Regions from separate parts of the Clostridioides sp. ZZV15-6383 genome, predicted to be linked through region 4. Evidence: riboswitches for the same ligand, from Rfam matches in the RefSeq annotation. Region 4 holds a riboswitch; each other region holds the start of a gene.
The links. Region 4 has a riboswitch for cyclic di-GMP ahead of KGF42_RS11540 (M60 family metallopeptidase). Riboswitches for the same ligand answer to the same signal wherever they lie in the genome.
Positions count from the first base shown of each region.

Region 1: another riboswitch for cyclic di-GMP. It lies ahead of flgB (flagellar basal body rod protein FlgB); the one in region 4 lies ahead of KGF42_RS11540 (M60 family metallopeptidase).
Region 2: another riboswitch for cyclic di-GMP. It lies ahead of KGF42_RS10030 (prepilin-type N-terminal cleavage/methylation domain-containing protein); the one in region 4 lies ahead of KGF42_RS11540 (M60 family metallopeptidase).
Region 3: another riboswitch for cyclic di-GMP. It lies ahead of KGF42_RS08590 (hypothetical protein); the one in region 4 lies ahead of KGF42_RS11540 (M60 family metallopeptidase).

Region 1 is NZ_JAGWCV010000039.1:23,446-31,616, forward strand. It holds gene fliJ (flagellar export protein FliJ) at 1-195, opposite strand, end outside; gene fliI (flagellar protein export ATPase FliI) at 224-1,546, opposite strand; gene KGF42_RS13675 (FliH/SctL family protein) at 1,550-2,290, opposite strand; gene fliG (flagellar motor switch protein FliG) at 2,274-3,344, opposite strand; gene fliF (flagellar basal-body MS-ring/collar protein FliF) at 3,357-4,907, opposite strand; gene fliE (flagellar hook-basal body complex protein FliE) at 4,932-5,249, opposite strand; gene flgC (flagellar basal body rod protein FlgC) at 5,259-5,663, opposite strand; gene flgB (flagellar basal body rod protein FlgB) at 5,671-5,988, opposite strand; cyclic di-GMP riboswitch class I at 6,395-6,485, opposite strand; gene KGF42_RS13705 (CDP-glycerol glycerophosphotransferase family protein) at 7,008-8,171, opposite strand, start outside.
Region 2 is NZ_JAGWCV010000023.1:155-8,325, forward strand. It holds gene murC (UDP-N-acetylmuramate--L-alanine ligase) at 1-1,339, opposite strand, end outside; gene purR (pur operon repressor) at 1,558-2,436, shown strand; gene spoVG (septation regulator SpoVG) at 2,591-2,869, shown strand; gene glmU (bifunctional UDP-N-acetylglucosamine diphosphorylase/glucosamine-1-phosphate N-acetyltransferase GlmU) at 3,082-4,461, shown strand; gene KGF42_RS10025 (ribose-phosphate diphosphokinase) at 4,556-5,506, shown strand; cyclic di-GMP riboswitch class II at 5,870-5,955, shown strand; gene KGF42_RS10030 (prepilin-type N-terminal cleavage/methylation domain-containing protein) at 6,113-6,637, shown strand; gene KGF42_RS10035 (ATPase, T2SS/T4P/T4SS family) at 6,784-8,171, shown strand, end outside.
Region 3 is NZ_JAGWCV010000017.1:57,136-65,306, reverse strand. It holds gene KGF42_RS08625 (helix-turn-helix domain-containing protein) at 1-75, shown strand, start outside; gene KGF42_RS08620 (hypothetical protein) at 463-1,662, shown strand; gene KGF42_RS08615 (hypothetical protein) at 2,244-2,393, opposite strand; gene KGF42_RS08610 (helix-turn-helix domain-containing protein) at 2,409-2,651, opposite strand; gene KGF42_RS19830 (hypothetical protein) at 3,009-3,140, shown strand; gene KGF42_RS08605 (helix-turn-helix domain-containing protein) at 3,146-3,547, opposite strand; gene KGF42_RS08600 (hypothetical protein) at 3,729-3,911, shown strand; gene KGF42_RS08595 (helix-turn-helix transcriptional regulator) at 4,001-4,210, shown strand; cyclic di-GMP riboswitch class I at 4,215-4,299, shown strand; gene KGF42_RS08590 (hypothetical protein) at 4,473-5,120, shown strand; gene KGF42_RS08585 (hypothetical protein) at 5,652-5,996, shown strand; gene KGF42_RS08580 (hypothetical protein) at 6,290-6,613, shown strand; gene KGF42_RS08575 (hypothetical protein) at 6,679-6,993, shown strand; gene KGF42_RS08570 (prepilin peptidase) at 7,002-7,550, shown strand; gene KGF42_RS08565 (RcpC/CpaB family pilus assembly protein) at 7,567-8,171, shown strand, end outside.
Region 4 is NZ_JAGWCV010000028.1:16,208-24,378, forward strand. It holds gene tgt (tRNA guanosine(34) transglycosylase Tgt) at 1-173, shown strand, start outside; gene yajC (preprotein translocase subunit YajC) at 307-600, shown strand; gene KGF42_RS11520 (TIGR04086 family membrane protein) at 658-1,020, shown strand; gene scfA (six-cysteine ranthipeptide SCIFF) at 1,086-1,229, shown strand; gene KGF42_RS11530 (cell wall-binding protein Cwp8) at 1,529-3,424, shown strand; gene KGF42_RS11535 (cell wall-binding protein Cwp9) at 3,888-5,291, shown strand; cyclic di-GMP riboswitch class I at 5,464-5,549, shown strand; gene KGF42_RS11540 (M60 family metallopeptidase) at 5,672-8,171, shown strand, end outside.

The sequences.
Region 1 (8,171 bases), on a different contig from region 4:
ATTTTGAATACTATCGTTATTTTTACTTATCGAATATTTGCTATAATTACTTTCTAAGTTTTCTAAATTAGTCTCTATATCTATTTTTTTTTGTTGAATCTTAGCAAATTCCATTTTTATTTCTTCTTCATCTTTCATTTTTAAGTCTAAAACTTTCTGTAATCTAAACTTAAAATTTTTATCCAATTCAATCACAACCTATTCAAATATTTTTTTAAATTATTTATTCAAAGATTCTTCTCAAATTACTTATAGTTTCATTAAAAGAACTCTTTTCATTTATCCCTTGTTTTAAAAAATTAATAATATGCTCATGATAATAGATTGCTTCATCTATTTTTTTATTTGTACCTGAAGCATATGCACCTATATTTATCAAATCTTCTGCTTCTCTATACTCAGAAAGCATATCTCTTGCAAATGATGCTATTTTTATATCTTCTTTTGAAGCAATCTCATTCATAAGTCTGCTCAAACTATTCAATACGTCTATAGAAGGATAATGATTCTTATTTGCCAAATCTCTAGATAAAACTATATGACCATCAAGTATCCCTCTTGTGGTATCTGCTATTGGCTCATTAAAGTCATCTCCATCAACTAATACTGTATAAAATGCAGTTATAGAACCTTTATCTGATGTCCCTGTTCTCTCCATAAGTTTTGGCAAAAGGGCAAATACAGATGGTGTATATCCTTTTTGAGCTGGTGGCTCTCCTATTGCTATACCAACCTCTCTTTGTGCCATAGCAAATCTAGTTACTGAATCCATCATAAGTATTACTTTTTTGCCCTGATCTCTGAAATACTCTGCTATTGCAGTAGCAGTAAGAGCACCTTTTAATCTAACCAAAGGGGCTTTATCTGATGTTGCACATACAACAACAGATTTTTTCATTCCCTCTTCACCTAAATCTTTATCAATAAAATCTAGTACTTCTCTCCCTCTTTCTCCAACAAGGGCAATTACATTTACATCTGCTTTTGCATTTCTAGCAATCATACCTAGAGTTGTACTCTTACCGACTCCACTTCCTGCAAATATTCCTATTCTCTGCCCTTCACCACAAGTAGTAAATGCATCTATTGCTCTTACACCTGTTTCCATTATATTTCGTATCTTTTTTCTCTTCATTGGGTCAGGAGGTTCATTATTCAAGTTGTATCTATCTCCTAAAACAACTTCTGAGTTATCTATAGGATTTCCAAGACCATCAAGTACTTTACCTAGTAAATTATCACTACACATAACACTTAAAGGTATCCCCTTAGAAATAACTTTACAACCAGGTGCTATCAATGTTAACTCTCCTAATGCCATTAATATTATTACTTCTTTATCTTTAAAACCTACTACTTCACAATTCACTGGTTTATTGACTTGATTATATATAACACATAACTCTCCAACAAAAGCTTTTATGCCTTCAACTTCTACAGTAAGTCCTATTATTTTCTTAACTCTACCTTCCGATATAGTGAGTTTTAAGTTTTCTATTTTCTTATTTATTTTGTCAAAATCTATAAATATATCAGCTTTATACATACTTTATTCACCAAGCAATTCTTCTTTTAGTTTTTCTATAGCACAATCGATACCAACTATTATTCTTCCATTTTCCTTTTGTATAATAGCATTTCCTTTATCTATGCTATCATCTGCAATAACAAATACACTTGATTTTAATGATGTTTCTTCCTTAAATAATTCAAGTTCTTTCTCTACATTATCTTTATAGAAAGAATTACATCTTACTATAAATGAACTACTTCCTTCATAATCTTGAATAATTTGCTTTAACAAATCACTCATAGATTCTTCATCTTCAAAGTGCTTTTTTAAAATAGAACTAACCATATTAATAGCAAGCCTTATAATCTCTTTATTTTTTTCTTTTATGTACTCAGTCATCTTTTCATTAGCTTGTAATAAGATTAAATTTGCCTGATTTTTTATAAAATCTGCTTCATCTTTAGCTTTTTGGGTATATTCATCATATGACTCTTTATATCCATCCTCATATCCATTTTTTTGACCTTGACTATACCCTTTTTCATATGCTTGTTTTTCTATATTTTGTGCATTTGTTCTTGCTTCTTCTAATATCTCATTCTTTTTTATCTCAGCAGATTCTATAGTTTCTTTTATTACCTCGTCCCTAAATCTACAATCTTTTTCTTTATTTATGTTTGATTCTCCCACTCTAGCTTTATCTATTATGGTTAAATCTAGCACTCCTTTATATGATGCTTTTTTATTTTTAATAATCTTATTACTCAACAAAGTCATCACCAAAATTCCTTACAATAGCTATAGCACCTTCTCTTTCAAGTTTTCTTACACTATTTACTATCTTTTGTTGAGCAGCCTCAACCTGTGTAACCTTTATGACACCAACCATTTCCATTTCTTCTTTAAGTGCATCTGCTGCCCTAGAGGATTGATTTCTATATATAGCATTTGAAATCTCATCATCCACACCTTTTAAGGCATACACTAAATCCTTCATAGTTACTTCTTTTAACACTTTTTGTATACTTATATCATCCAGCTTAACAATGTCTTCAAAGACAAATATGTGAGATTTAATTTGAGCTGCTAAAGCTGGGTCTTGTTCTTCAATAGTTCCCAAAATATTCTTTTCTGTTTTTCTATCAGAGTTAATCAATATTTGGACTAAAGTAGATACTCCTCCATAATCTTTAAAATCATCACCACTTATTGAATGTAATTTATCTTCTAATGAACTTTCAATTACTTTTATTACTTCTGGAGATATTGAACCCATTGAACTTATTCTCATAGCTACTTCATTTTGTAAATCAAAATCTAAATATGATAAAACTTCTGCTCCATTTTCTGGCTCCATATGTGCAAGTAAAACGGCTATAGTTTGTGCACTTTCATTTCTAAGTATTTCTAATATTTTCTTTACATCTAGTTTTATAATATGTTTAAAAGGCTTTGTACTTGTATTTATTGATACACCTTCAAGTAATTTATTTGCTTTAGAATTTCCCAAAGCATTACTTAACAACTCTCTTGCATATTCAAGCCCACCTTCTATAACATAATCTTTTGCTCTATTTATTTCTACAAACTCTTTTAAAATTTCTCTTCTTTCTTTTGAAGCTATTGAAGAAATATTTGCAATTTCCAAACCTATTTTTTGAACTTGTTTATCAGGTAGACTTTTTATTATATCACTAGACACAGTTGGACCTAATGTCATTAATAGTACAGCAGCTTTTTTTAAACCCTCACCTTCTACCTTCTCATCCTTATCACTTTCATTTATATCACTCAAGTCAAACGCATTAACATTTGTAATTTCCGTGGACACGTTCTATCCCCCTTACTCATTTAACCAAGTCTTTATTATCTCTGTTACTTGGTCTGGTTTTTCTTCTGCATACATTTTAACAGCTTCCTCTAATGTCAGTTCTGGGTCATCTCCTAATAGAGGATTATCTTTCCTATCAATAGAATCAGATTTTGAACTATGCTCTTCATCTTCATAATCCATATCTTCTTGTTCACTTCTCTTCTTATATATTAAGTATCCAATAGCACCAACTGCTATCACTGCCACTACTCCAATAACTGCTTTTATTATGTTCTTTTTAAATCCTTCTTTCTTAATCTCTTCCAGCTCTTGTTTAGCTTCTGCCTTCCCTTCTGGGTCAAATACCATTGAAACAACGCTAAGAGTATCTCCCCTCGCTTCATCCATACCTATAGCATTATTAACAATATCTTCTACGTCAGCTTGAACACCTTTAGCTATTTTTCCATCTATCGCAACAGAAGCTGTCAATCTGTTAAGTTCTCCAGGTGCAACTATAGTATGAGTTTCAATCTTACCTGTTTCATACTCAAAACTCTCATCTAAACTATCTTCTGTATTAGTACCATTGTTATTTCCTTGGTTATTCATGTTAGCATCTACACCTTGAACATTATTTGTAGCAGATTTAGATGAATTTTTCGACCTAGTTTCCTTTATAGCAACTTTATCAGGGTCAATTTTTATTTCAGTTTTTTCAGCTGTATCAAAACTTAAATCAGCATTTACTGTGACTTTTACTTTTCCTGTGCCAAATATTGGCTCTAGCATTTCTAAAATAGATTTTTCCAGCTGTTTATTTAATGCTTGTTCAGACGCCTTATTTTTATCAACACTAATACCACTATTTATTGGTTGATTATTTGCATCAACTTCTTCATCATCTAAAATACCTTCAGATAATAAATTCATTTTGTTATCAATGACCTGAACATTTTTCTCTGGTATATTTGTAACACTTCCTGATATAAGCGCCATAACCGATTTTATTTGATTTTTCTCTAAAGTTGTTCCTGGCTTTAACATCAAATAAACTGCTGCACTTCCTGGAACAGCCTCCTTCTCAAATACTGATGACTCTCCAAATGTTATATGTACTCTAGTATCTTCCACTTGTGGAAAACTCTTGATTGTTTTTTCTATTTCACCTTGCATCATTCTTTGTTTCTTAATTTGAAACTCTTCATCAGTAAGCCCTATTGATGAACTATCATCCATTAGTGCAAATCCTTTAGAACCACCTGTAAGACTTGGTGCTAACTCCAGTCTTAACTTATCAACTTCTGTTCTAGGTACATAGATTGTACTTCCCTTTACCTTAGTATCTATCTTTCTAGATTCTAACTCTGCTGATATATCTGCAGCATCTTGAACATCTAGTTCTGAAAATAAGACTGCATACTTATTTTTACTTGCAGATATTGCTGTAAATACTAGCGCTAAACATATAGCAATAATTCCTATACCTAATGCTATCTTAGTTCCCTTTTTTAGAGAACTTATCTTTGTCCTAGATTTAGCAACTTGCTCCTTAATCTTATTTTTAAAACTGGCTATCATTGATTATTACTCCTGTTCAAAAGGCTAAATTTGTACTTTATTCATTTCTTGATATGCATCATGAATCTTATTTCTAACTTCTATTAAATATTGCATAGATAGCTGTGCTTCTTGACCTATTAACATAACTTCATGCATAGAAACATCTTCGCCTTTTATAAATTTTTCTTTCATATTGTCTGCTGTTACTTGTTGAAAATTAACTTTATCTATAGTATCTATTATTACATCTTCAAAGTTCTTCTTTTCTTCTTCATTATTAAGATTTAACGGTTTTGTTTCTCCAATCAAGTTATCTAACTTTGCACCTTGCATTAAATTGTTAATTTGTGTAATTGGCATAATTTATCCCTACTTTCCGATTTCCAAAGCTTTCGATATCATAGATTTCTGAGCATTCAATGTATCTATGTTAGAATCATATGCTCGTGAAGCTGTTATTAAATCTGTCATTTCAACCAATATATTTACATTTGGATATTCTACATATCCATTTGGCTTTGCATCTGGATGAGATGGGTCATATACTTCTTTAAGAGGTGATTTATCATCTTCAACAGATGTGACTTTAACTCCTAGCATACCTAATTTATTATCATAATTTTCTTCAAATGAAACGACTTTTCTCCTATATGCTTCTCCATTTGGACCTCTTGTAGCATTTATATTAGCTACATTGGATGATATGATATCCATTTTCAAACTTTCTGCTGTTAATCCACTAGCAGAAATTCTCATTCCACTGAACACACTCATCTTCTAATTACCTCCCACTTATTATTGATTTAGTCATTGCTATTTTTCCATTTGCAAAACTTATCAAAGCATTATATTGTAATGTTGCCATTGCTTGATTTACTTTTTCCTCTTCTATGTCTACATTATTACCATCTACTCTTAATCCTTTAGAATTATCTGTTTTTTCTTCTATTTTGGGCATGGTATCATTTAATGTTTCTTCAAAAGTTACATAGTGTCTTTTATAACCTTCAGTATTTATATTTGCTACATTATTTGCTATTGTCTGGCTTCTTAGGTTAGTTGCATCTAATCCCATTTTTATAATGTCATATGTATTCACACTCACTCCTCCTCAAAATATATTTTATCTATTTTATTTATTAATAAAAAATGAAGTTGCTATATTACAAAAAATAACTTCTTTATTTATCTAAATTAAATCCATTTCCACTAGATTAATACGGTAATATATACATTTAGTAAGAAAACTAATATCTTTCCAGTGAATCTCATTGAAAATATAAAAAAATTTTAATATGTATTTAAATATTTCTTCAGAAAGTTGCCTTTTTTTGTAAAATAGTAACTTTTTAAGATAATTTATCTTTATTTCAAGTTATAATTGGTAAAATATGTTATTATATGTACTTTCTACTGCAATAAAATAACTTTCCCATAACAAAATGACTGCCAAAAAGGCAGTCATTCCAGACTCCTCCTACGTATACAATATACTTAGGACTCTTTTTGGCAACTGGCTGACATAGCTTGTATATACAAACCTTAGTCCCTATAGCTTTGCGTCACTAGATTTCTCCAGATTTGCCTATTTAGTTTTAACTTAAGTATACAATAAATAACAAATTTTTTAAATATTTTTTTAAATATTTTTTCTATATAATTTTTTAATTTAATTTCTAATATCAATATTATTTTTAATATACTTATATTTATAACATTTAACTTATATAATGTATATATATATTAAAAATATACAAAAATTTACAATATAAAATAAATTTATTCTAAGTTCACCTTTTATGCCAATCTTATTAAAATAATCTATTCTAACATTATTTTCCAATTTAACATTTAAGCATTCATATTTCTTTTAAATTTTTCTTTCTATTCCCTCTTTCGTTGTTAAAAAACTTGTATTTTTTCACTACTTTTGATAAATTTTATTTTAGACTTGTTATATATGAATACAATTTAAAATGTCATATAAGCTAACAGAATAAAACAATAAAGGGTCAAACTTTAATTAATTTGCCCTTTTATCATTTTATATTTATCGAAATTGATAGGTTTTTAACTATTTTCCAAACCTAAATTTACCTACTTATGAATTGATTTTAATTAAATATGATTATTTAAAACATATTCTAGTATATTAGTATGTATTTTTTCACCACAACTGCCGTCTGTATTTGATAGTACACTATTTAAAGAATTTAATCTTTGATTTAGCTTATAGTCATTATTGTTTTTTACTAAGTTCATAAATTTTATTAAATCCATTCCATCTTCTCCCACTACATAATTTGAAAATATATCAAAGATTCTTGAATCATAATATTCATGTTCCATATTTATATCATAAATTAATATAGGTTTCTTTGTTTGAATATATTCTATTAATACAGAAGACCTATCTGTTATTAAAGCATGAGATAAGTTGAATGATTCATAGTAAGATACAGAGTCATCTAAAATAATATTATTTTTTGTAGATATTGAATCTAACAAAACTTTGTATCTATTAAAACATTCTGGAACTTTAGATTTTACATACTCAAGTTCTAAGGGATGTGGTCTATATATAAGACCATACTCTTGGCTATTTTCAATAATATCAAACACATTTTCAATCTCATCAATAACACCATCTTTACCATTAGGTATTTTCATTAGATTAGTTGTCCATAATAAAATGATTTTACCCTTTAATTTAGATTCATATTCTTTATTTATATTATTCTGTTTTAAATTGTAAATTAAAGAATCAAATTTCGGAGACCCAATTGTTAATATTTTATTTTTATTTATACCACTACATTCTGCTATAATTTCAAATGCAGGAGATTGCACAATAACCTTATCAAAATTTCTAGATGCTATCAATCCATAAAAATTTAAGTAAAAACTAACAGGATAAGTTCCAGATATTCCATAAGCAACATATACAAGCATATTAGTATATCGTTTCAAGTTATAAGAAAAATAATTACTATCTACCATAGTCGCATTGTTACAGTCATCATATTGATTATGAACATATATTATATCAGGCTTTTCCTTAGATAAATCAAAATCATCATAATGTATTATTGGAACATCTTCAGGAAAATCATTACCTTCATATGCATATATTTGAGTTATACCATTAGGCGTATCAATTAACTTGTAATAAGGTATGGGAACTACATAGCAGTCACACTTCTCATCCAAAACCGCAGATTTCCAGATACTTTCTAAGCTATTCCACATTTTAGCATTATAAGGCATAAATACAATTTTAGT
Region 2 (8,171 bases), on a different contig from region 4:
ACAAGTCTGCAACTTTATAAATTGGACCAGCACCAGCAGTTATTACTAAATCATTGTCATTAACATTTTCACGTAAATATTTTACTATATCTTCAAATTCTTTTATATAGATAGCATCTACGTTGTTTTGATATAATTTTTCAACCAAGTCTTTAGAATGTATATCTCCTGGGTCATTTTCTCTAGCAGCATATATATCTGTTATGATAACTTTATCAGCTGCATAGAATGCTTCTGAGAATTCACCCAAAAGAGATTTTGTTCTAGTGTAAGTATGTGGTTGGAAGACGCACCATAAAGTAGATTTTTTTAATTTTTTAGCAGCAGCCAAAGTAGCTTTTAGCTCAGTTGGATGATGCGCATAATCATCTATTACTAAAGCATGATTATAATGTCCTTTAGCTTCAAATCTTCTTCCTACACCTTTATAGATTTTTATATTTTTTCTTATAGTCTCTAAATCAATACCAGAAACAAGAGCTGCCATTATAGCAGAAGAAGCATTGTATATGTTATGAAGACCATATACAGAAAGTTCAAATTCTCCTAAATCTTTTCCTTGATATTCTATTTTAAACATTCCATGACCACTATTGTCGAAGTGAATATCTTTTATTATAGCATCATTATCAGAATCCCTACCATATTTTATAATAGTAGCTTTAACATCATACAATATGTCATCAACATTTTCATCATCGCCATTTATTATAAAATAACCTTCTGGAGGTAATAGCTTACCAAATTTGTTAAAAGAAGCCTTGATTTCATCTATTCCAGAGAAATAATCAAGATGGTCTTCCTCAACATTTAAAACTATAGATATTTTTGGATTAAAATTAAGAAAACTATCTACATATTCACATGCTTCAGTTATAAAGTGGTCAGAATTACCTATCTTAACATTACCACCTATCATACTTAAGTTACCACCAACTAGTATAGTTGGGTCTAAGTCTGCATATTCAAAGATTGTAGACAACATAGAGGTTGTAGAAGTTTTTCCATGTGTTCCAGAAACTGCTATAGAATTTTTATATTCTCTCATGATTTGGCCTAAAAAAGTTGCCCTGTTCATTACTAATTTATTTTTTTCTTTAGCAGCTATAAGTTCTTCGTTATCTGGGTGAACTGCTGCTGTATAAACAACCATATTTACATTATCTGATATATTCTCTTTTTTCTGACCGATATAGATAGTTGCCCCTTGGTCCCTAAGTTTGTCTAATAGGTATGATTCGTTTGAATCCGAACCTGAAACTTGATAACCTTTATTGATACATATTTCAGCTAATGCACTCATACTGATGCCGCCAATTCCTATAAAATGTATATTCATAATAAAACCACCTTTCTTTTTAATTAAGTCCTACAATATGAACTATTTCTGTGGTATAATAATATAATGTTCAATATTTTATAATTAATATGCATATAATATTATATGTATTTTATTTTTGAATATAATAAAACATAAGCAATATTATACCACAATAAGGATTGTTATGCATTAGTTAGTTTAACGTTATATAAAGGTACTTGTAGGAGGAAATAGTAATGAAATTTAAAAGAACAGAGAGAATTGGAGCAATAGTCAAAATACTGTCCGATAATCCAAATAAAATATATACATTAAGTTATTTTACGAATCAATTTAATGCAGCAAAATCAACAATAAGTGAAGATTTATTAGTTGTGAAGAATGTATTTGAAAAGCTACATTTAGGTAAAGTTATAACTATCTCAGGAGCAGCAGGAGGAGTAAAATATATACCTAAAACTTCTATAGCAGAAAATGCAGAGTTCTTAATGGAATTATGTGAAAAAATATGTGACAAGTCTAGAATATTATCTGGTGGTTTTTTATATTTGATTGACTTAATTTATGACCCTACAATAGCTGCTAAGATAGGAAAGATATTTGCATCAAATATTGAGTATGTGGATGCAGATTATGTTGTGACAATGGAAACAAAAGGTATACCTATGGCACTTATGACTGCAAAAGCTATGAATTTACCTCTAGTTATAATAAGAAAAGATATAAAAGTGTCAGAAGGTCCTACCCTTAGTATGACATATGTGAGTGGAAACAGCTCTAAGGTTGAAAGTATGAGTTTACCAAGAAAAGCTCTTAAACCAGATAGCAAAGTTATAATTATAGATGACTTTATGAGGGGTGGAGGTACTATAAAAGGAATGGTAGACCTTATGAATGAATTTGGTGCAGAGGTTATAGGTACTGGAGTATTTATATCTACAACTAATCCTTCTGAAAAAATGGTAAAAGATTATATTTCATTAATTCAGTTGGATGTTAATGGAGATAAAATAGTAGTAGAGCCAAACTTAAAGACTTTTAAAGATGAATATAGAAATGAAGATTTAGATGAAGAAGAAGATTCAGAATTTGAATTTGAGATAGATGAAGATTAATAAAAAAATATTTAGAAAAATATGTAAAAATAAAAAGAGGATATCCCTAGTTGCTCATAGAATTATTTAAAAAACAGTTTATATTAATTTATTCCAGCGATAATAATTTTAATATAAATTAATTTCTGTCAAAATCAAAGGGGGATATTTTGGTATGAAGATAACTGACGTAAGAGTAAGAAAATTAACAGAAGAAGGTAAGATGAAATGTATAGTTTCAATAACTTTCGATAATTTGTTTGTAGTACATGATATAAAAGTTATAGAAGGCCATAATGGCCTATTTATAGCAATGCCTAGCAGAAAAGTAGGCGAAGGTAATTTCAGGGATATAGCTCATCCAATAAATGCAGAAATGAGACAAGTTTTAGAAGATGCAGTTTTACAAGCATATCATGAAGCATTAGTTCAATGGGAAGTAGCTGCTGAATAACAATAAATATATATAATGGAGAGAGCCCGAACATTTAGGCTCTTTTTAAATGTAGAATTTCTATTAAAATATGTACTTTTTAGTAAAAAAGTGCTATATTATTAGTGATAACGTATATGTTGTATACAAATTGTTAAATAAATGTATTATAATGTATATTGATTGAGAGAATAATACGAATAAAATTAAATTTGATTGAATGGAGTGTATCAATGAACTTTAAAGCTATAATCCTTGCTGCTGGCAAAGGAACAAGAATGAAGTCTAAATACCCAAAAGTTATACATAAAGTATGCGGAAAAGAAATGGTCAACCATATTATAGATGTTTCAAAAAAATCAGGTGTAAGAGATACTGTTGTGATTTTGGGACATGAAGCTGATGTAGTAAAAGAAAAACTTGCAGAAGAAACTATAATAGCCATGCAAACAGAACAACTTGGAACAGGACATGCTGTAAAGATGGCTAAAGAATATATTAATGATGAAGATACAATTGTTGTACTTTGTGGAGATACTCCACTTATAAAGGAAGAGACACTAAAGAAACTATTTGAATATCATATAGAAAATAAATATCATGCCACAGTTCTTACAACAAGAGTTGGAAATCCAACAGGTTATGGTAGAATAATAAGAGATAAGAAGGGCGACCTCCTTAAAATAGTAGAACAAAAAGATGCAAATTCAGAAGAAAAAATGATAAGTGAGATAAACTCTGGAATTTATTGTTTCAATGGAAAAAGTCTTAGAGAAGCTTTAGATTTGCTAAATAATAACAATGCACAAGGCGAATATTATTTAACTGATACTGCTAAAATAATGAGAGATAAAGGATTAAAAGTGGGTGCATTTGCAGGTTCAACTATTGAAGAACTTATGGGTGTTAACTCAAGAGTAGAATTATCAAAGGCTGAAGAGATTATGAGAAGAAGAATAAATGAATCTCACATGGTAAATGGAGTGACTATAATAGACACTAACTCTACCTATATAGAATCTGACGTTGTGATAGGTAATGATACTATAATATATCCAGGTGTTATGTTACAAGGAAAAACAAAGATAGGTTCAGACTGTATAATTGGAATGAATTCATTTATAACAAATTCAGAAATAGGTGATGGTACAGAAGTAAAAAATTCAACTGTAATTGATAGTAAAGTTGGAGAAAATACTACTGTTGGTCCATATGCATATCTAAGACCAAAGAGTAACTTAGGAAACAATGTGAAAATAGGTGATTTTGTAGAAGTAAAAAATGCTATTATAGAAGATGGTTCAAAAGCATCTCACCTTTCTTATATAGGGGATGCACATGTTGGTAAAAATGTAAATATTGGATGTGGAGTAGTCTTTGTAAACTATGATGGTAAAAATAAATTTAAATCAATAGTAAAAGATAATGCATTTATAGGTTCAAATTCTAATTTAGTTGCTCCAGTAGTTGTGGAAGAAAAAGGATATATAGCAACAGGTTCAACAATAACACATGATGTTCCAGATGGAGCTTTGGCAATAGCTAGAGAAAGGCAAGTTATTAAAGAGGGCTGGGTAGAAAAGAAGAATCAAAAAGATGACCAAAGTAAGTAGTTATATAGTTTATTATTTTGGCTAAAAAATTTAGCTCGAAATTATTATAAATTATATTCATTAGTATTTTAAAATTTTCAGGAGGGTTACATAAATGAATACTAGCGGAAGCGAGATTAAAATTATTGCAGGTAATTCATCGAAAGAGTTAGCACAGAAAATAGCTGACTATATAGGTGTATCAGTGTTAGATTGTGAAGTAGGTACATTTAGTGATGGTGAAATATGTGTAAACATGAATGAAACAGTAAGAGGCTGTGATGTGTTTGTAGTGCAATCTACTAATAGTCCAGTGAATGATAACTTAATGGAGTTATTAATCTTAATTGATGCGTTAAAGAGAGCATCAGCAGGAAGAATAACAGCAGTTATTCCTTATTATGGATACGCAAGACAGGACAGAAAGGCTAAGGCAAGAGATCCAATCACTGCTAAATTAGTTGCAAATTTAATAACTGCTGCTGGAGCAGATAGAGTATTAACAATGGATTTACATGCAGCTCAAATACAAGGATACTTTGATATACCATTAGACCACTTACTAGGTGGAACGATATTAGCAAATTATTTCAATGAAAAGAAAATAGAAGATTTAGTAGTAGTATCTCCTGACTTAGGAAGTGTTACTAGATCAAGAAAATTTGCTAATACTTTAAATGGAGAAGTTCCAATAGCTATAATAGATAAGAGAAGACCAAAAGCTAATGTATGTGAAGTTATGAATTTAATAGGTGATGTTAAAGGTAAAAATGTTATACTATTAGACGATATGATAGACACAGCAGGAACAATAGTTAATGCTGCAAATGCACTAAAAGAGTTTGGAGCAAAGGATGTTTATGCTTGTTGTACTCATGGTGTATTATCAGGACCAGCTATTGAAAGAATTGCTAATTCAGAGATAAGTGAGTTAATAGTTCTTGATACTATACAACTTCCTGAAGAGAAAAGAATAGATAAGATAAAGATAAAAACTGTAGCTCCTTTATTTGGTGATGCTATAAGAATGATATTCTCTAACGAATCAGTAAGCAAATTATTCTAATTTATTAGATTTATAGGAGTTGTTTAAAAGGATAAAAACCTTTTAAGCAACTCTTTTTTAGTATTTGATGATTTTATAAAATACTATATTGTAATAGCTTTTAGCTTTCAAATAAATACTAGCAAAGGATGGAAATGATAATGATAAAACTAAATGATAATTTATAAATATCTCCTTACGATATATGATGATTGTAGGGAGATGTTTCTTTTTGTGGAGTATAGTTATTTTTAGAAATCATGTTTCAATATGTAAATTTTTGGTATATATAAATAATATAACATGTGTTGCTAAAATGTGGTAACTATTATATAATATATGTGGATATGTATATCTATTATGAGTTATATATTATTCTGAATTTAATAAAATAGAAACGTTGATGTATGTTCTGTGATGTGGGCACCTTGGAGCATATTGAGTTAGTGGTGCAACCGGCTATGAAATTGTATTTATTTATAGATACTTCTATTTTCATAGTTTTTTTGTTTAAAAATGGTTATATGCTAGAAATAAATCTGGTTAGTACGTGTAAATAATTTTACTTAGATTTTTAACCAGATATATTATAAATAAATATTAATTAAAAATTGAGGGGGAATAAAAATGAAGTTAAGAAAGAATAAAAAAGGTTTCACTTTAGTGGAATTATTGGTAGTAATTGCAATTATAGGTATATTAGCAGTAGTAGCAGTTCCAGCTTTATTTAGTAATATAAATAAGGCTAAGGTAGCAAGTGTTGAGTCTGATTATAGCTCAGTTAAGAGTGCAGCATTATCTTATTATTCAGATACTAATAAGATACCAGTTACAACAGGAGATAAAACTGGTTTAACTAGCTTAAATGATTATATGGAATCTCTTCCTGATAAAGCAGATATAGGTGGAAAATATGAATTGATTAAAGTTAGTAATAAATTAGTATTACAGATAGGTACAAATGATGATGGAGTTACATTAACAGAAGCACAATCAGCAAAATTATTGAGTGATATAGGCGATAAAAAAATATATACAAGTATTTCAGCTGATAATCTTGGAAGTCCATTAACAAGTGCTACAAAAGTAGATAACAAAGCTCTATATATAGTTCTTATAGATAATACTGTGATGGATTCAAAAAATAATTAAGTCTATATTTTTATAAAAAATATTATGGATTCAATAAAAAGCATCTTAAAAAAACAGGAAGAAAATCTTCCTGTTTTTTTATACTATTTTCTTTAATCTCCAATCATAAATGATGATATAATTGAGATAGTAAAGGAGTGAAATCTGTGGCTAAAAAAGTTAGAATAGGAGATAAACTAGTCGAAAAAGGATACATAACAGAAGACCAGCTTAAATGGGCATTATCAGAACAAAAAAACAGCGGGAAAAGACTAGGAGAAATTCTAGTACAAGAAGGACTTATAGATGGTAACTTATTAATAAGTGTATTAAAAGAACTTTTAGATATAGAAAGTATATTTTTAGAAGGAACAGAAATAGACACCTTAGCTACTAAAATGGTTCCAGAAAATATATGCAAAAGATATACTGTATTTCCATTCAAAATTGATGGAAATAAAATATGTCTAGCCATGTCAGACCCACAAGACAGAGAAGCAGTTCAAGATGTAAGACGTATGTCAGGTAAAGACGTAGAGATATTTATATCAAATGCAGACGATATAAACAAAGCAATAGCTCATGCTTATGCACATTCAGAAATAAATAAAGCAATGACTGAGTACAACAAAAATAGAACTGGTGGAGTAAGAGAAACTGTAATACTTGAAGAAGATGTAAATGCTGCTCCAATAGTAAGATTAGTAAATAACATATTAGAAAATGCTGTTAGAATGGAAGCAAGTGATATACATATAGAACAAAGCGAAAATTATATGCGTGTTAGATTTAGAATAGATGGGATGTTAAGGGAATATATGAGGATGAACTCAGCACCATATAAGGCAGTAATAAGCCGTATCAAAATAATGTCAGATATAAATATATCTGAAAAAAGAATCCCACAAGATGGTAGAATCTATTTGAAAGTAGATAATAAGCCTATAGACTTTAGGGTTTCTACAATGCCAACCAATAGGGATGAAAAGATAGCCATGAGGGTTCTTGATAAGAGTAATTTTATGGTTAGTAAAGAAGTACTAGGAATAGACGAACATGGCTCTAAGATGTATGACGAATTGATAAACACTCCTTATGGGCTTATATTGGTTGTTGGCCCTACTGGAAGTGGAAAGACCACTACATTGTATTCAATGTTAAATCAATTAAATACAGAGAATAGAAACCTATTAACAATAGAAGACCCTATAGAGTATGAATTACCTGGTGTAAATCAATCTCAAATAAATGAAAAGGCAGGACTTACCTTCGCTAGTGGACTTAGAGCTTTTATGCGTCAAGACCCAGATATAATAATGGTTGGAGAGATAAGAGATACTGAAACAGCAGAAATAGCAATTAGAGCTTCTCTTACAGGACATTTAGTTTTAAGTACATTGCATGCAAATACAGCAGTTGGAGCAATTTCACGTCTTTTAGATATGGATGTGGAAAGTTTTTTGATAACTTCATCTGTTTTAGGGGTAATATCTCAAAGACTTACACGAAAAATATGTGAGCATTGTAAGGCTTCATATGAAGCAGATACTGGAGA
Region 3 (8,171 bases), on a different contig from region 4:
AAAGAAGAAATTAAGTCTATTTTAAAAAAAATAGATTCAAAGGAATTGAGTGGTTTCTCTACTCGGAATGATTAAATAACATAGTTACAAAAACTGATAATATTAAATATTAATATAAAAATAATTGCAAAAAATTAAAATATAAAATATAATATAATAAAACAAATAAAAAAAGCCTACAACTCACAGGATTGATAAGGAACGCCAATTCACTTACCAATCTGACAATTAATACTTTAAAGTAGAACGCAAATATTAATTATCATGTGCCCATGTAGACCTCATTTACTTCATAATTTATGATTATAATATCATATTTTATGATTACTTGCAATACTTTTGATGCTTATTTTAGATTAAATCTTATGGAAGTTACTGTAAATATGATGTCTCAAAGCCTTGATATATAATAATATTAAGGCTTTTTTATATGTTTTACACATATAAAGGAGGTGTCTCAATATGGATAGCCAGTTTACAGTAATACATAATTTAAAACCTATTACCCGAATGTCAAAGTCAAAGCTTAAAGATATGCTGGGTATCTTTAAAACGTCTACAAGAAAAATAGAAAAAACAGATCATTCTGTTTGTAATTCATGTAATATCAGAAAAAACTATTCTTTACATGAAGATAGATTAGATGACTTCTGTTCAAATTGTCCTAAAATAAAAACTTTTACAGAATTTTCTTATGTAATTGAAAAAGAAACTAATACAATTGGTACAATGGAGATTGTAACAAATGAAAATAAAACTATCTCTTTAAGTAAGTCAGCTATTAAACAATTTATAGCTTATCATTTTATACCTTGTAATAAGAATTTCGTTAGAAAATCTGTTTCTTTTAAAAATATAGCTGATATATGTAATGTTTCTGTTGTAACAGCAAGATATAATCATTCTATTTTGATTGAAGCTGGACTAGTTTACTCTACAAAAGTTAAAAGGGGTAAATTTGATATAGTTATAGATGGTGAGTATAAAAATCATTTAAAAAAATCTGATGGTGGACAAGGTTATATAACTATGTCTTTAGATACATTAAAACATTTACTTAAATTTGATAATGTTAATGAGTTAAAATTAGAAATAAAAAAATTACTTTGGGCTGATGCTAATACAAGCAAAGGTAAAAAAGTTAAATTTAATAAAGAAAATCTTATATCTGTTCTTCCAAGCTATTTACGAAAATCAAGTAAGCGTTTAGAAGCCTTTTTGAAAGGTTCTAAGACTTTATTTAATATAAGTAACAATAGAATAGATACAAGTCGTTATGAAACAAAAGAAAAGGTTAGAAATAGATATATTAATTTTATTAAAGAAAAGATAGAGAAATTCTTTAGCAATACTGGTTGCTCTTTAAGTGCTAATTATAGCAAAGTGCTGGAACAAGTTAATTTAGATAAACATAAATTATATAAAGAAGATTTAAATAGACAACTTGAATTAGAGAAAGAACTTATTATAAATGATTTAGTTGGTTTATCTATACAGTATAGTATTAATATAGTGTTAAAAACTCTAAACTATGTTTTTAATGAATATACAATTGATGAAAATGATATAAATTATAGTGAAATAAAAAATCCAGGTGCATTTATAAGAACTATAATTGTTAAAAACATAAATAAAAATGGAAGCTTAAAAATAGTAATATGATATTAGTAGTATAAAAATCTATAATAATAGGGAGTAGTTCAAAAAATTTAATTTTGGCTACTCCTATTAGTGTTTATATTCAAATCTTCACTTATCAAAAATAGAACTACTTAGAATGAAAACTCTTCTATTAGTTCTATTTTTGATGTTTTTTTATATTAAAATTATACACAATAGAAAATTTTTTATTAATAATAAAAATTTTATTATCCAAATATATAAATAAATTATAAATAAGCAAAGTTTATTTATATTAAAAATAAAATAAATTATAAATAAACAAAAACTATTTATATACAGTTTTTAAATATTTTAAATTTATATTTCTTAAAGATATTGTAATTACTACTCTTCTTCTATTACAATCATTTGCTAATTACTGTACGTAATTACTGTAGTAATTTCATGTATGTAATTTCATGTATATAACAATATTACTTATATTTATTAAAAAATAGTACCTTTGTAACCATCAAAAGTACTATTCTTTATCTTTTTTTATAAAATATTCTTACTATAGAAAAATTATCTCAAAAGTATTAATAAATACTTATTTTATATATACAGTTTAGAAAAAACTTTTAAATAGAGCTGCTACTTTCCTCTTCTTTTTCAATGAAATAAGATACAATAATAAATGGACTTAATGATAGTTTTTCTGATACTTCTATAATCTCACTAATAGTTGGATTATTTAACTTATTAAGTTCATCTAAAAAATATTTCTCCATAATATACCTCCTATCTTATTTTGATTCAATTTCTTTTTTAATAAAATATTCTGCTAATTCACATGGTTCAATGGAAAGGGCTTTTGAGAGTGATATAATTTGTTTTACTGTTGGGCTATGTACAAAATATTCCTTCTCTAGGTCAGAAATATAACTTTGGCTTATATTAGCCAATTTACTCAGCTGATTTTGAGTTAGTTTTTTTGATTTACGATTAGATTTTAACACATTTTTCATATTATTATACTGAAAAAACATATTTAAATTTGTATACATACATATTTATTTAAATATACATTAATGTTTTGTTCAACAATTAATCACCCCCTCTTACATTATATGTCGAAAAATAGAAAAATAAATAATTTTTTTAATAATATATATTTAGAAAATACTGGAAAATATTAAAAATATCATAATTCTATAGATTTAAAATGAAAATATATTGTACGTATGTAGAATAATTTATATTTTATAAAATATATAAGGTAATATGTAAAAAAAACACTGAAATATAGGTCGTACCAATATTTTTGAAGTAATTTTTTGTGCTAAAATGTAAATAAGTTAAAAGATTAATTATAGGGTAAAAGATTATTCTTAGGGGGAAATGGTATGATAGAAAAAGAACTTGAAGAAAAAATGAAAAAAGAAATGATTCATATTATAAAAATTATTCGTAATGAAAGAGTTCTTGAATTTACTTATCAATATTTAAAACGAATAGAAAAAAAAATAGCCCATTAACAGGGTTATTTTTTTATGATACCTTTAATAAGTTTTTCTATTATTTCTAAATACTCATCATCTAACTCTGGTAATAACTCAATAATATTTCTCATTTTAGATTTGTTATCAAGAGCTATATCTGAAAAAATATCTGGTAATATTTGTAGCAATAATTTTTCTTCTGATTCACTTAAATAATCTCTATCTTTATTACCAACTCCATAAAGAAGCCAGTCCTTATTTATATTAAATTTAGAACAAAAGTGGTTAACATATAATTTACTAGCCACCATACGACCGTTTTCAATATTTGCAACTACATTTCTAGTGACACCTAATATTTCTCCGAGTTGCTCTTGAGTTAGATTTTTTTCTCTTCTTATTTCAACAAATCTTGTTTTTGTATCTTTATCTATTTCGCACATAAAATCACCTCTTTAGATTATTATACCATTGAATTATGTGTTAGGCTACACAACTATTTTATTAAAGGTGTATATTATTACATTTATCTATTGAAAAAAATAATAAGCAATGGTATAATGTGTACATATACACCAATATGGCTATATAATTGTATATATACACACGCAAAGAGGTGGTTTTATGAAAGATAAAGAGAATTTAATAGCAAGAATAAAAAGTCATTTATATGAAGTAAAAGATGTAAATGATTTGGATAATATAGAAAAATTAGCATATTGGTTTCATTCATTACAAAATTCATCTACTAATAATAAAAAATCTGATGAAAAAGAGAAAACTAATGTAGATGTAAATAATTTATAGCTTAATTTGTGACACAATAAAAATTATTGTGTTAATTTTTAAAATATATTATTTATTTTAAATAAAAAAACAAAGAAGGTGATTTTTAATTGAAAAAAAATAAATTATCTGTATTAAGAGAAAAAAGTGGTCTTACAAAAACTGATGTTGCTATATTTCTAAACATGACAACATCTGGAATTACAGGAATTGAGAGGTCTACAAAAATAAGTTTAGATAAAGCTATAAAACTATCTAAAATATACGGTGTTTCTATTTATGATATCTTTAATGCGAGTAGAGAATTTATGGAAGCATAAAAACTGAATATAAGGGCAAAGCTAGAGAAATTTAGTGACGCAAAACTATAGGGACTAAGGCTAATTAGCTAAGTCAGCCAGTTGCCGAAAAGAGATTGTCTTTTTGTAACTTAATATAAAAGATGCTCTAAGGTATCTTTTTTTTAGTTTGTAATTGAATTGGCAAAAAATATGTTAACAAACTAAAAATGTCCCAAAATGTAACAAATGTAATAAAAATTAAATAACTCTATATTTATGTACTTTTTTAAGGAGGAGTAAGTTGAGAGAATTAGATAAAGAAAAAATAAGACATCTATATTTAAAAGGACATAATGCAAAAGAAATTTCAATTTTATTAAAAGTAAACTTTGAAAGTGTAAGAAAATGCATAAGTAGAAATTTTGCTCATTTGAAAGATATACATAAAAAGAATAGTGATTCTGCTGTAGATAAGGTAAAAGAACTATATTCAGAAGGGTATAATGCGAGGGAAATAGCAGATATTTTAAATAAAGAAGCAAATACAGTTAAATTATACATCTATAGAAATTGTGTGGATTTAAAAAATATACATAAAAAGAATAATGAAAAGGTAGTAGATATAGAAACAGTAAAAAGATTATATACAAAAGGATATAAAGCAAAAGAAATAGCAGACATTTTAAATAAAGAAGCAAATACAGTTAATTTATGCATCTATAGAAATTGTGTAGATTTAAAAAATATACATAAAGAAAATCGAATAATAAGAAAAGATACATTGAAATTATTAGACAGGCATAATAAGACTCATATAAGTGATAGTTCCTTTCTTAAATATAATAGACAAAGTTATGAAAATGATAGAAATGGTAATTTAAAGTTTAATGATAAAAGGGGTTTAAAACCATATGACATACCTAAAAAATATAAAAAAAAAATATATTGATATTTTTAGTATCTAATTAAAAAAGTCTCCAGGGGACTTAGAATGTGAGGGTAATATTATGATTAGAGGAGTTGTTTATTTATGCAAAGATGTTTATTGATATAATAATGAAATCTTTTTTTAAACTTATTTTCTTAGGAACACTTGGAGGGATAAATATATTTATTGTATTAAAATTTAAAGAGGCTATGTATAAGTAATTCCATAAAACTGAACCTGTATATGGAATTTATTAAATAGATTTTATATACAGGTTCAGTTTCAAATAAAATATTTTAGGAGACGGATAGTTGTCTCCTTCCCCCTCTTTTTTACAGAAAATAAGAATTTTCATATCTAATAAATTAATTAAACTTTAGTTAGGAGAGAACAATATCTTTTTAATTATACGATCTATTTTATTTTTATTTATATATGAGTAATACAAATTTTGCAATATTTTTAATATGGATTTTAGCTATAGTTTTAGTGTGTTTTGGCGACTTTGGTATCAAACATAAAAGTAAAGTAAAAATAAGTAGGGGCTGGAGAATGATTATCGTAAGTGTGATAACTTTATCTAGTATGCATTACTTTGATAAAAACTCAAGATATAATCCAGATTTTAATTTCAAAAAAGTTTATATTTGTAATGATAAAGTAAACAAATATGATATTGTAGATGATATTTTATTTTCATCTTCTTATAAAGAAATAGATGATGATAGGAATTATATAATATTTGTAAATGAAAAAAATAAAGTTATAAAATATACAGGATTAAATAAAAAGTATCAAATTTTAAATTCATCTTTAAGAATGTATTCAAAAAAAAATGCTATATTTAAATTTGAGAAATTAAGATATAAGGATAAAACAGTATATGAATTAAAATAGTATTTTTAAAATTTGAAGTTTATAAATTGAGGTAATTTTTTAGTTGATAAATTTTCTAAAAAAGGAGTCCCTTGGGGCTTCTTTTTTAGCTGTTTTAAAGATTATGAAAATAAATTGAAAGGAGTTGAAAATAATGCTTGTTGTTGTACCATTGTCTTTATTAATGATAATTTTTCTTTTAGTTATTAATGTGATTTCTGAATCAAATTTAGATACTTGTATGAGTGAAGAGGATTATTAGTAAAAGAAAGAATTAGTTTTAAGCAATAAGAAAAATATTTAGGAGGTTTTTTGTGAATAACAATATAGCAAGAAGTAAAACTAGGAAAATTGACATAGGATCATCAGGACTTATTTTAATAGGACTGAGTATTATGTTGTTTTTAATTGTTTGGATAATGGAACTAATGAATAATTACTTAGAATTTCATTATATAAATTATACAAAAGAAATTTTAATTTTATCGAACATTTTTAAACTTACTTTAATAAGTGGAATATTTCTTTTCATAGTTCAAGGACTGGGAAGTACAATAGATTACATAATGTATAAAAAAATTAGAGGTGGTTCAAAAAGAAAAAATAAATATGTCCCCTGGGGACTATTTTTAATTTGATTACAAAAAGTACTTTCTAGGGGTACTTTTTTTTATATAGATAAGATTAAAAAGGAGGAGAAATAATGAAAAATTTGTTATTAGGTACTAAAATGATAACTCAATCTAGTAATTTTATGTTAAAGATTAATCAAAAAATTACCAAATTAATTAATTTATTTATTTTAAGAGTACAATGTAAATTAAAAAAAACAATAGCTAAACAGAAAAAAATCTTATGTAATTCTAAAGGTGCTATTGAATTTACTCTTCAAAATATTCTAGTAGGGATAATACTTATTGTTGTAGCAGGATTATTGTTAAAGTTCATAGCAGGTTTTCTTAATGATGATATGTTCCCATCATTTAAATCTAAGATTATCAATATGTTTAGTATTTAGATTATAATATGAAATATTATATATTATCAAAGATAAGTATTTTACCAAATGATGAAAAAATGAGATTGAGTTTAAAAGGTTGGATTCTATTAATATTACTTGAAATAATATTGTCTGTTACAATATTTAATTTTTTTGAAGATATTACATTAATTATTAAATATTTTATTTATGTACAAATATTATTGTATACAAGTTATGTAGATTCTAAAACTAAAATTATACCTAATGAAATTCATATTTTAATATTCTTATTAGGTTTAATAAATATTGATTTTTACTCATCTGTACTAAATTTATTTGTTTTATCTGTACCATTTTTTATAGCTGCATATATAACAGGAGGTATAGGAGGAGGAGATATAAAATTCATGGCAAGTAATGGATTTTTTATTGGTTTTAAAGGTACTGAAACATTTAAATTTATTATAGGATGTTTGCTACTAGCGTTATTAATTAATCTTATAATGTTGATAGTTAATAAAAAAGCATTTAAAAAGCAAATTGCATTAGCACCTTATTTATCTATAGGGTGCTTTTTATCATGTCTAATATAATAAATGGAGGTAAAAAATGGATAGTATAAAAATGTTGTTTAGAAATAAAAAATTTATTGGTTTATTATCATTGATAATAGGTTGTTCTATAGCATTTATCTCACCTACTTATCAGAAAATAAAATCTCAAACGACTTTTGTAAGAGTATCAAAAACAATAAAGCGAGGAGAAAAAATAAATGATAGCCAAGTTAGAGAAATAAATACATCAGATTCAAAAAGTTTACCATCATCATTTTTGAAACAAAAAAAGGATGTAGTTGGTAAATATGCAATTGTAGATATGGAAAAGGATGACCTTGTTTTAAAATCAAAATTATCAATGCAACCTGTGGCTGAAAATGAGTATTTATATGGTTTAAATGGTGAAAAAAGAGCTATTTCTATAACAATAAAAGACTTTGCATCAGGTCTTTCTGGAAAACTACAAACAGGAGATATAATTTCCATAATAGCTACTGATTTTGGAGATGATAAAAAGACTATAGAACCACCAGAACTGAAATATGTAAGGGTTTTAGCAGTAACAAATGCTAAAGGAGCTGATAAAGAAAATGATGTTATAAAAAGTGATGAAAACGAAAATGAAAATGATTTGCCAACAACAATAACAGTTATGGC
Region 4 (8,171 bases):
CTTATATAAGACATCTTATAAAAGCAAATGAAATATTGGGTGCAAGATTGATAACTACTCACAATCTTCACTTTTTATTAAATTTAATGAAGCAAATAAGACAAGCGATAATGGAAGATAGATTACTTGATTTTAGAAATGAATTTTTTGCAAAATATGGATATGAAATATAGGTTTTGCACTATTAATTATAATCATTTTAATATATAATATTCAATAGTACTCAAAGATAGAGAAAGTAAATTATTATACAAATATTTATTATGATTTACAAAAGAGTATAATTTACAAAGGAGTGAAAATTTAATGCCACAGCAACAAATAATGATGAGTGTAGGTCTATGGATAGTAGTAATAGCAATCTTTTATTTCCTAATGATTAGACCTCAAAAGAAAAAAGACAAACAATTAAAAGAAATGAGAAGTAGCCTAGGTGTAGGAGATAAGGTCATTACAATAGGTGGAATAGTAGCTAATGTAGCTAAAGTTGAAGATGATGTTGTAATATTAGAATTAGGACCAAATAGAACTAAAGTTCCATTTGAAAAATGGGCTATAGGAACAGTTAAATCTAAAAAAGAAGAAATAGAAGTAGAGTAAATTAGTAATTTAAAAGCCTTTTCTCGAATATATATTAATTTGAGAGGAGGTTTTTTTATGGGAAAATCTAATTATATTTTTAAAGGTCTTGGATATGCATATATAATAACTTTGGCTGTTTTATTAGTGTATAACTTATTTTTGACATTTACAGATATTGGTGGGGATAATATAACTATGGTTTCATCATTTATAACTACTATTTCTGCAGCTATAGGAGGTTTTTATACTTCAAAACACATGAAAGAAAAAGGACTTATGTATGGGCTTTTAGTAGGACTTTTGTACATAGTATGTATTTTTTTGACTGTGTTTTTAGCACAAGAAAAGTTTGTATTTGAAGTAGGAATGATTTATAAGTTATTGCTAATATCAGCAGCAGGAGGTATTGGAGGCGTATTGGGTGTCAACTTTAAATAGAGTTTATATTAAGGTAGTTTTATGATATAATCAATAGGAAACAATTAGAAATGGAGGCGTTGAAAATGGAAAATAAACATGTAAAAACTTTATCTCAAGCTACTTTAAAGCAAAGTGCTGCAAAAGGTGGATGTGGAGAGTGTCAAACTTCTTGTCAATCAGCTTGTAAAACTTCTTGTACAGTTGCAAATCAAGAGTGTGAAAGATAGAAAATTATTGATTTAGTTGTTTGTAAGAGGGTATCTCAAAGTGATTCTTTTATCATTATGAGGTATCCTCTTTTATTTTTTGTATGATTGTCTAGTAGAAAATTACTATAAAATAGGGATTTCTATCTTTGAACATAATCATAGATAGATAAGTGGTTCAGGAAGATATTAGTAGTGTTTGTGTTAGCAAATTATGTAAACACATAAAATATATTGAAAAATAATATTATATATAATATTATTTATATGTGGGAAATACGAATATAAAAAATCAAAAACAATATTCGGAGGACATAAATATGTTGAGCAACAAAAAGAGAAGTATGGCAATAGTAATGGCAGGAGCTACAGTTATGAGTGCAGCAGCACCAATATTCGCAGATAATACTGTATCAGAAAATGTTGATAAAAATTACACAGTAAGTGCGAAAGATTCCACTAAATTAATCGAAGAGGTTAGAAAAGCATTAGAAGTTAAGTTTGAAGATACAAAAGCAGGAGCAAATGTAAATGATAGAGTTTATGATATAAAAGTAGACAATGTAAACTTAACTAATGCAACTCAATTACAAAATAAAATAAACTCATTAACAGAAGGACAAAGTTTAAAAGTTACTATTCAAGATAAAGGGCATCAAGTTTTAGGTGGAAAAGTAGTTGACTATAAAGTTGAAAACTACAAAACAGCTCAAGAAATAGTAGATGCAGTTAATGCTTACAATGCAACTTTAGCACAAGATTCTGATAGCAAGTTGACAGCAACTATAAAATCTACAAGTACAGTTGAAGTCAAAAGAGCAAAAGACTCAACAAATGTTATTACATTAAATGTAGGAGACCAACATTTAGATTTCTCAAAAGTAATAACATCAGAAGATGGTACTTTTGAAGGTTATGAAAAGAGTTATAGTGACATAGAGTCAAAAGAATTACATACAATAACAGTTAAAAATGCAGATTTACAAGACATAACAGCAGAAGAATTATTTGACGGAATTAGATTAACTACATTAGGAAGGGAACTAGTTAATAAAGTTGAAAATGGATATGCTTTAACATTTGAAAATGAAGCAATCCTTACTCAAGAACAAGAAGATAGTGATGATAAAGATAAGCCAGAAAAATCAAGCTTTGATATAGTTTTAAGTAAGGCAAATGAAAAGCCAGAAACAATAAGCGTTTCAAGTAAAAACCATAAGTTAGCTAGAGATTTACATAAAGTATTAACTGATGTAAAAGACGGAAAAGAATTAAAAGTAGAAGTTTTATCTGGTGATTCAAGATTTACGACAGCAGTAGAAGTTAGTAAAGAGAGATTCAAAGATGGAGAAGCAGAAGCTATAATTTTAGTTGGAGAAGATGCTATAGTTGATGGCTTAGCATCAGCACCGCTTGCATCTCAAAAAAATGCACCAATATTATTATCTAAAAAAGATTCATTACCATCAGAAATAGAAACTGAAATATTAAGAGTACTTGGAAGTAATCTATCTTCTAAGAAAATATATATAGTAGGTGGAGAATCTAAAATATCAAAAGAAACTGAAGAAAAACTTTCTAAATTAGGTGTAAGCAAAGTTGAGAGAGTTTCTGGAGAAGATAGATTTGAAACTTCTTTAGAAATAGCAAAACAATTAAAAGATACATTTAAGACTGCTTTTGTAGTAGGTGGAAATGGAGAAGCAGATGCTATGAGTATATCAGCTAGAGCTGCTCAATTTGGTGCTCCAATAATAGTTACAGGCAACGAATTAGATGCAAATGCTGAAAAACTATTAAAAGGAAAAGAATTAGAAATAGTAGGTGGAGAAAATTCTGTATCAAAAGAAGTTGAAGACAAATTAGTTGATATAGATTTAAATAATAAAGTTGAAAGATTGGCTGGAGAAAATAGAAAAGATACTAATGCTAAAGTAATCAATAAGTACTACGCAGGTGCAACTAAAGCATATGTTGCAAAAGATGGTTATGTAGGTGGAAATGGACAATTAGTTGATGCACTTACAGCAGCACCACTTGCAGCTAGTTCAAAAGCTCCAATAGTGTTAACTACAGAAGAACTTTCTAAATCACAAGAAGAAGTAGTTGAGTTAAGACTTAAGAATGTTACTAAGTTAGTACAAATAGGTGAAGGAATAGCTAAAAATGCTATTGAAAAAATAGCAGAAAAAATAAACTTATTTACTAAGAACTAATAAGGTATAGGAATTAATATTAAAGTTTATTTAGATAATATATAGTTATACAATCTGTCAATATGTAAGACATAGTGTATATATTAGAAAATATATACAAATAATGAAATAAAAATAATAAGGATAAGGTATCTCATTTAGAATTAGATTGAGATATCTTATTTTATTTTTTGATTATAATATTATGGAATTCATATTATAAAAAAATTATTATAAATGATACTGCTTATAATGATTAAATACCTTATTAACATATATTATTTTGAATTTATTGCTTAATTAAATAAATAAGTTATAATGTTTTGAATTTATGGAGAATAAAAACTTTAAGTATATTGTTTGAGTTGTATGGATAACTATGGTATCATATATAAAATATGGTAACAAAACTGTAACTTTTGATTCAAAACGAACAAAAATACTAATAAAAAATGTGAAAAATATATTGGGGGTAGAGAATAATATGAAGAATAGTAAAAAGATATTAGCTATAGGACTTACACTATCTTTAGTAATGCTAAATACTCCTATAGTAAATGCGTTGACATCAGTTGACCAAATAAAAGGTAATGACAGGTATGAAACAGCAGCAAAAATAGCAGACAAGCAAAACTATAATACAGCAATACTAATAAATTCAGATAATAGCTTAGCAGATGGCTTAAGTGCAAGTGGTTTAGCTGGAGCTTTAAATGCACCTATTTTAATGACAAAACAAAATCAGATTCCAAATACAACTATGGAAAGATTAAATAAAGCAAATACTGTATATATAATAGGTTCAGAATCAACAATAAGTAAAAATGTTGAGAATCAGTTACTATCCAAAAAGAAGGTTGTACAAAGAATATTTGGTGAAAATAGATTTGATACAAGCATAAAAATAGCTGAAAAAATCAAAGAAATTAAGCCAATAGATAAAGTAATTATAGCCAATGGATTTACAGGAGAAGCAGATGCTATAAGTGCATCACCAGTAGCTGCTAGAGATGGAGTGCCTATAATACTTACAGATGGAAATAGTGTAGGATTTGACATAACAGGATTAAAGAGTTATGCACTTGGTTCTAGTGAAATAATCAGTGACGAATTAGTTAAGAGCACAAACTCTATTAGATTGGGTGGAACAGATAGATTTGATACCAATAAGAGGGTTATACAAGAATTTTATAAAAATAGTAAAGAATTTTATCTAAGTAAAGGATTGCAATTAACAGACGCATTGGCAGCCTCTACAATAGCAAAAAATGCTCCTTTAGTCTTAGTTGAAAAGGGTAGTAATAAGAGCATTTTAAGTGGTGCAGACAAATTGACTGTACTAGGAGGCATAAATCAGAATGTTATCAAACAATGTATAAATCAAGCTTCACCAAATCAACAAGGGTTATATTACAATCCAAATGATAGAGAATTTAAAGAGAGAATAAAGGGTAAAGTATATGCTCTTACAAAGCAATATAGAAAAGAAAATGGAGTGAGAGCTTTATCTGTAGCAAGTAGATTAGAAGGGCTAGCGAATGACTGGTCTAATTTGATGGCAAATAAGAAGACTTTATCTCATACAATAAATGGGAAAAATTCATATTCTACTTTTTTGAAGTACTTGGATTGGAGTGAGATTAAGCCTGGATATATTGCAGTTCAAGGTGAAAATATAATTAAATATAAAATTCCAGATAAACCTGTGTATACAAATAGAGATGCAGATGATATAGGAAACTTTATTTTTAATGAGTGGAAGACAAATCCAGAAGAAGGTACTAATATGTTACATAAAGGGTATGAAATAATGGGATTTGGTATAGCTATAACAGGGGATAAGAATCTATATGCGACACATGAGTTTTATGGAAGATATAAAGAATAAGGAAAATATACAAAAAGTTATGCTTGTGAGAAAATTATATAAATAATTAAATTATAATGAAAAATAACATTTATATTAATAGATTAATATAAATGTTATTTTTTTATAATTTAATTTGAAAAAATTGTATTAAAAAGTTTAAATATAATATAAAATGGGTAAGAAAGTAGTGAAAATTAAATGGCAAAATTAGGGAAATCTAATGACGCAAAACTATAGGGATTAAAGCTTTTAAAGCCATATCAGCCAGTTGCTAAAAAGAGTAAAGTCTTTTTATTTTATAATTAAGATTCTCTTTGAGTGTCTTTTTTATTGTCTGAAACTTATAGTATTTAAATTCATGAAAAGTTAGATATTTATTAAGGGAGGATTGTTGTTTCATGAAAAAGGCAATATCTTGTGTACTAGCAGTATCGATGTGTAGTGCACCACTAAACGTTTTTGCAGAACCTATATTAGAGGGTAAGATAAGAGCAGTTGAAAAATCAGTTACAGAAAAGTTAAGGGGGAGTCTTGAAGTAGATTTAAATTTTTCACTTCCAATAAAAAATAATGAGTCAGAAAGTATGACTAATATGCAGTTACGATTAGAAGATAATCGTAACAATAGTGGAATAATAAAGCTTGGAGAAAAAGATTCAGGAACAGTAAATGTTGGGACAGATAATATAGAATATACTATAAAGAAACTATCTGCAAGTAGAAGTGAAATAAAAAATAAAGATGAAAATATATCATATTATAATATTGTATTTAATAATTTACCTGTTGGAAAATACAATGTAGAGGTATCTGGAGGTGGCTTTAATAGTAAGGAAATTAAAGACATTGATATATCAAGTTATTCACAAAGAGTTTTATTAAGCAATAGAGCAAGTGTAGATGATAAAAATCAACCTTTAAACTATGAACTATTCTTGATGGGTGATGTAAATAATGATGGAAAAGTGGATAAGAGTGATTATGAGAATGTATTAAAAAATATAAATTCAAATAAAAGTGAATATGATTTAAATAGAGATGGAAAGGTAGATATTGCTGACCTAGATTATGTTCAGAAAAATTTAGGGCAAAGTGAAGACGCAAAAAGCCTAGAGAGTATAGTATCTACTAATCCTATAGTAGATACAAGTAAAATAACATTAGAAAAAAACAGTTATACAAATATTCAGGGTACTGTAGAGGATTTATTCAGTGAAGAGAATAGTGGAGTTAAAATATCTCCAGTAAATGCAGGTGATAAGATATCAGAAGAAAAACCAGCAGTAATGGATATAGCTTTATCAGAAGCACTTGATATGGAAGTCATAAATATAAAAGCACCTGAAGGGAATGCTCCAGCAAAAGGAATAGTTGAAGTTACAGATAAAGATGGTAATGTTCAGCAGGTTCCTTATGAAAATAAAGAATATGTGGAAACTTTAAAAGAGGAACAGAAGCAAGAGGAAGTAAACAATGAACAAGAAGAAACAAATAATAAAGATGAAAATATAGAGCAGTCTGATAATAATAACTTAGACAGTAATCAAGAAGAAAAAAATGATAAAGAAGATTCAACTTCAAATACAACTGATAAAGAAAATAACGATAAAGAAAATAATGATAAAGAAAATAATGATAAAGAAAATTCATCAACAGATAAGTCTGATTCAGACAAAGATACATCAAAACAAGAAGACAATATCAGCAAAGATGATAGTTCTACAATATCTACATACGGTAGGTCAGCAGTAGAAACATATGCAGAAGTTCAAGATAGCGATATAGTAATAAATCTTGGTAAACAAGTAGCAGTAAAAAAGATAACAATAAAAATAACAGCTACAACAGCAAATGATAGAAATCTTGCAGAAATATCTAAGGTTGAGTTTTTAAATAATGTTTATAAAGAAATACCAAAGCCAGATATGAATATACCTAAAATCAATAAAATATCAACTAGTACTGCTGTTGGAAATGAAAAGGTATCTTTTTATTGGAATAATGAAGTAAATGTATCAGCATATGAGCTTATATTAGATACGATTGACAGTAGCGGAAAGGTATTATCAACTAAAAAATTACAAACTAGTAAAAATACTATAGATGTTAGAGATATACAAGCATATGGATTATATAGAGTTAGCATACAGTCTTTAAATGGAGATTGGAGTAGTGGATATAAAGATGCAACAGCAGAAAACTTGGATGGAGTTCCAGAAAATGTAGACTCAAACTATAAGCCTATACAATTTAGTCCTGATAGTATAATAGAATTTCAAGTTGTTCCAGATACAAAACCAGAACCACCAGAAGGTATAAATGTCAAAGGTAAATTTAAATCTCTTGATGTAAGTTGGAAAAATCATAAACAAGCTAAAGACTTTGATTTGTACTATAAAGAAAAAGGCTCTAATGGATCCTGGATAAAATACAATGATAAGCTTATTCGTGGGACAAGTTCAAAGATAGAAGGTCTTAAGGATAATACAACATATGAAGTTAAAATGACAGCTACTAACCACTTGGGAACTAGTGGAATGTCTAAAACATATATAGGTACAACTGAAAGTATGGATGCTCCAACAACACCTAACTATAGACTAATTAATACTACTAAGTTAGATGCAGGCTTTGGAATACCAACAAATCACATTGTAGATGTTGCTTATCCAGATGGATATGACAAAAGTGAATATAATGATAAAAATCCATTTGATAGATTCAATATAGTAGATGGAGACTTTACAACACACTGGACATTCCCAACATATAATGCAGCCGAGGGAACGAATAGAGGGCCAATAATAACTTTTGATAAAGCTTATACTATGGATACTTTTATGGCTACACCTCGCTTTGATGTTTCTGATAAGACAATTAATGATTTTGAAATACAAT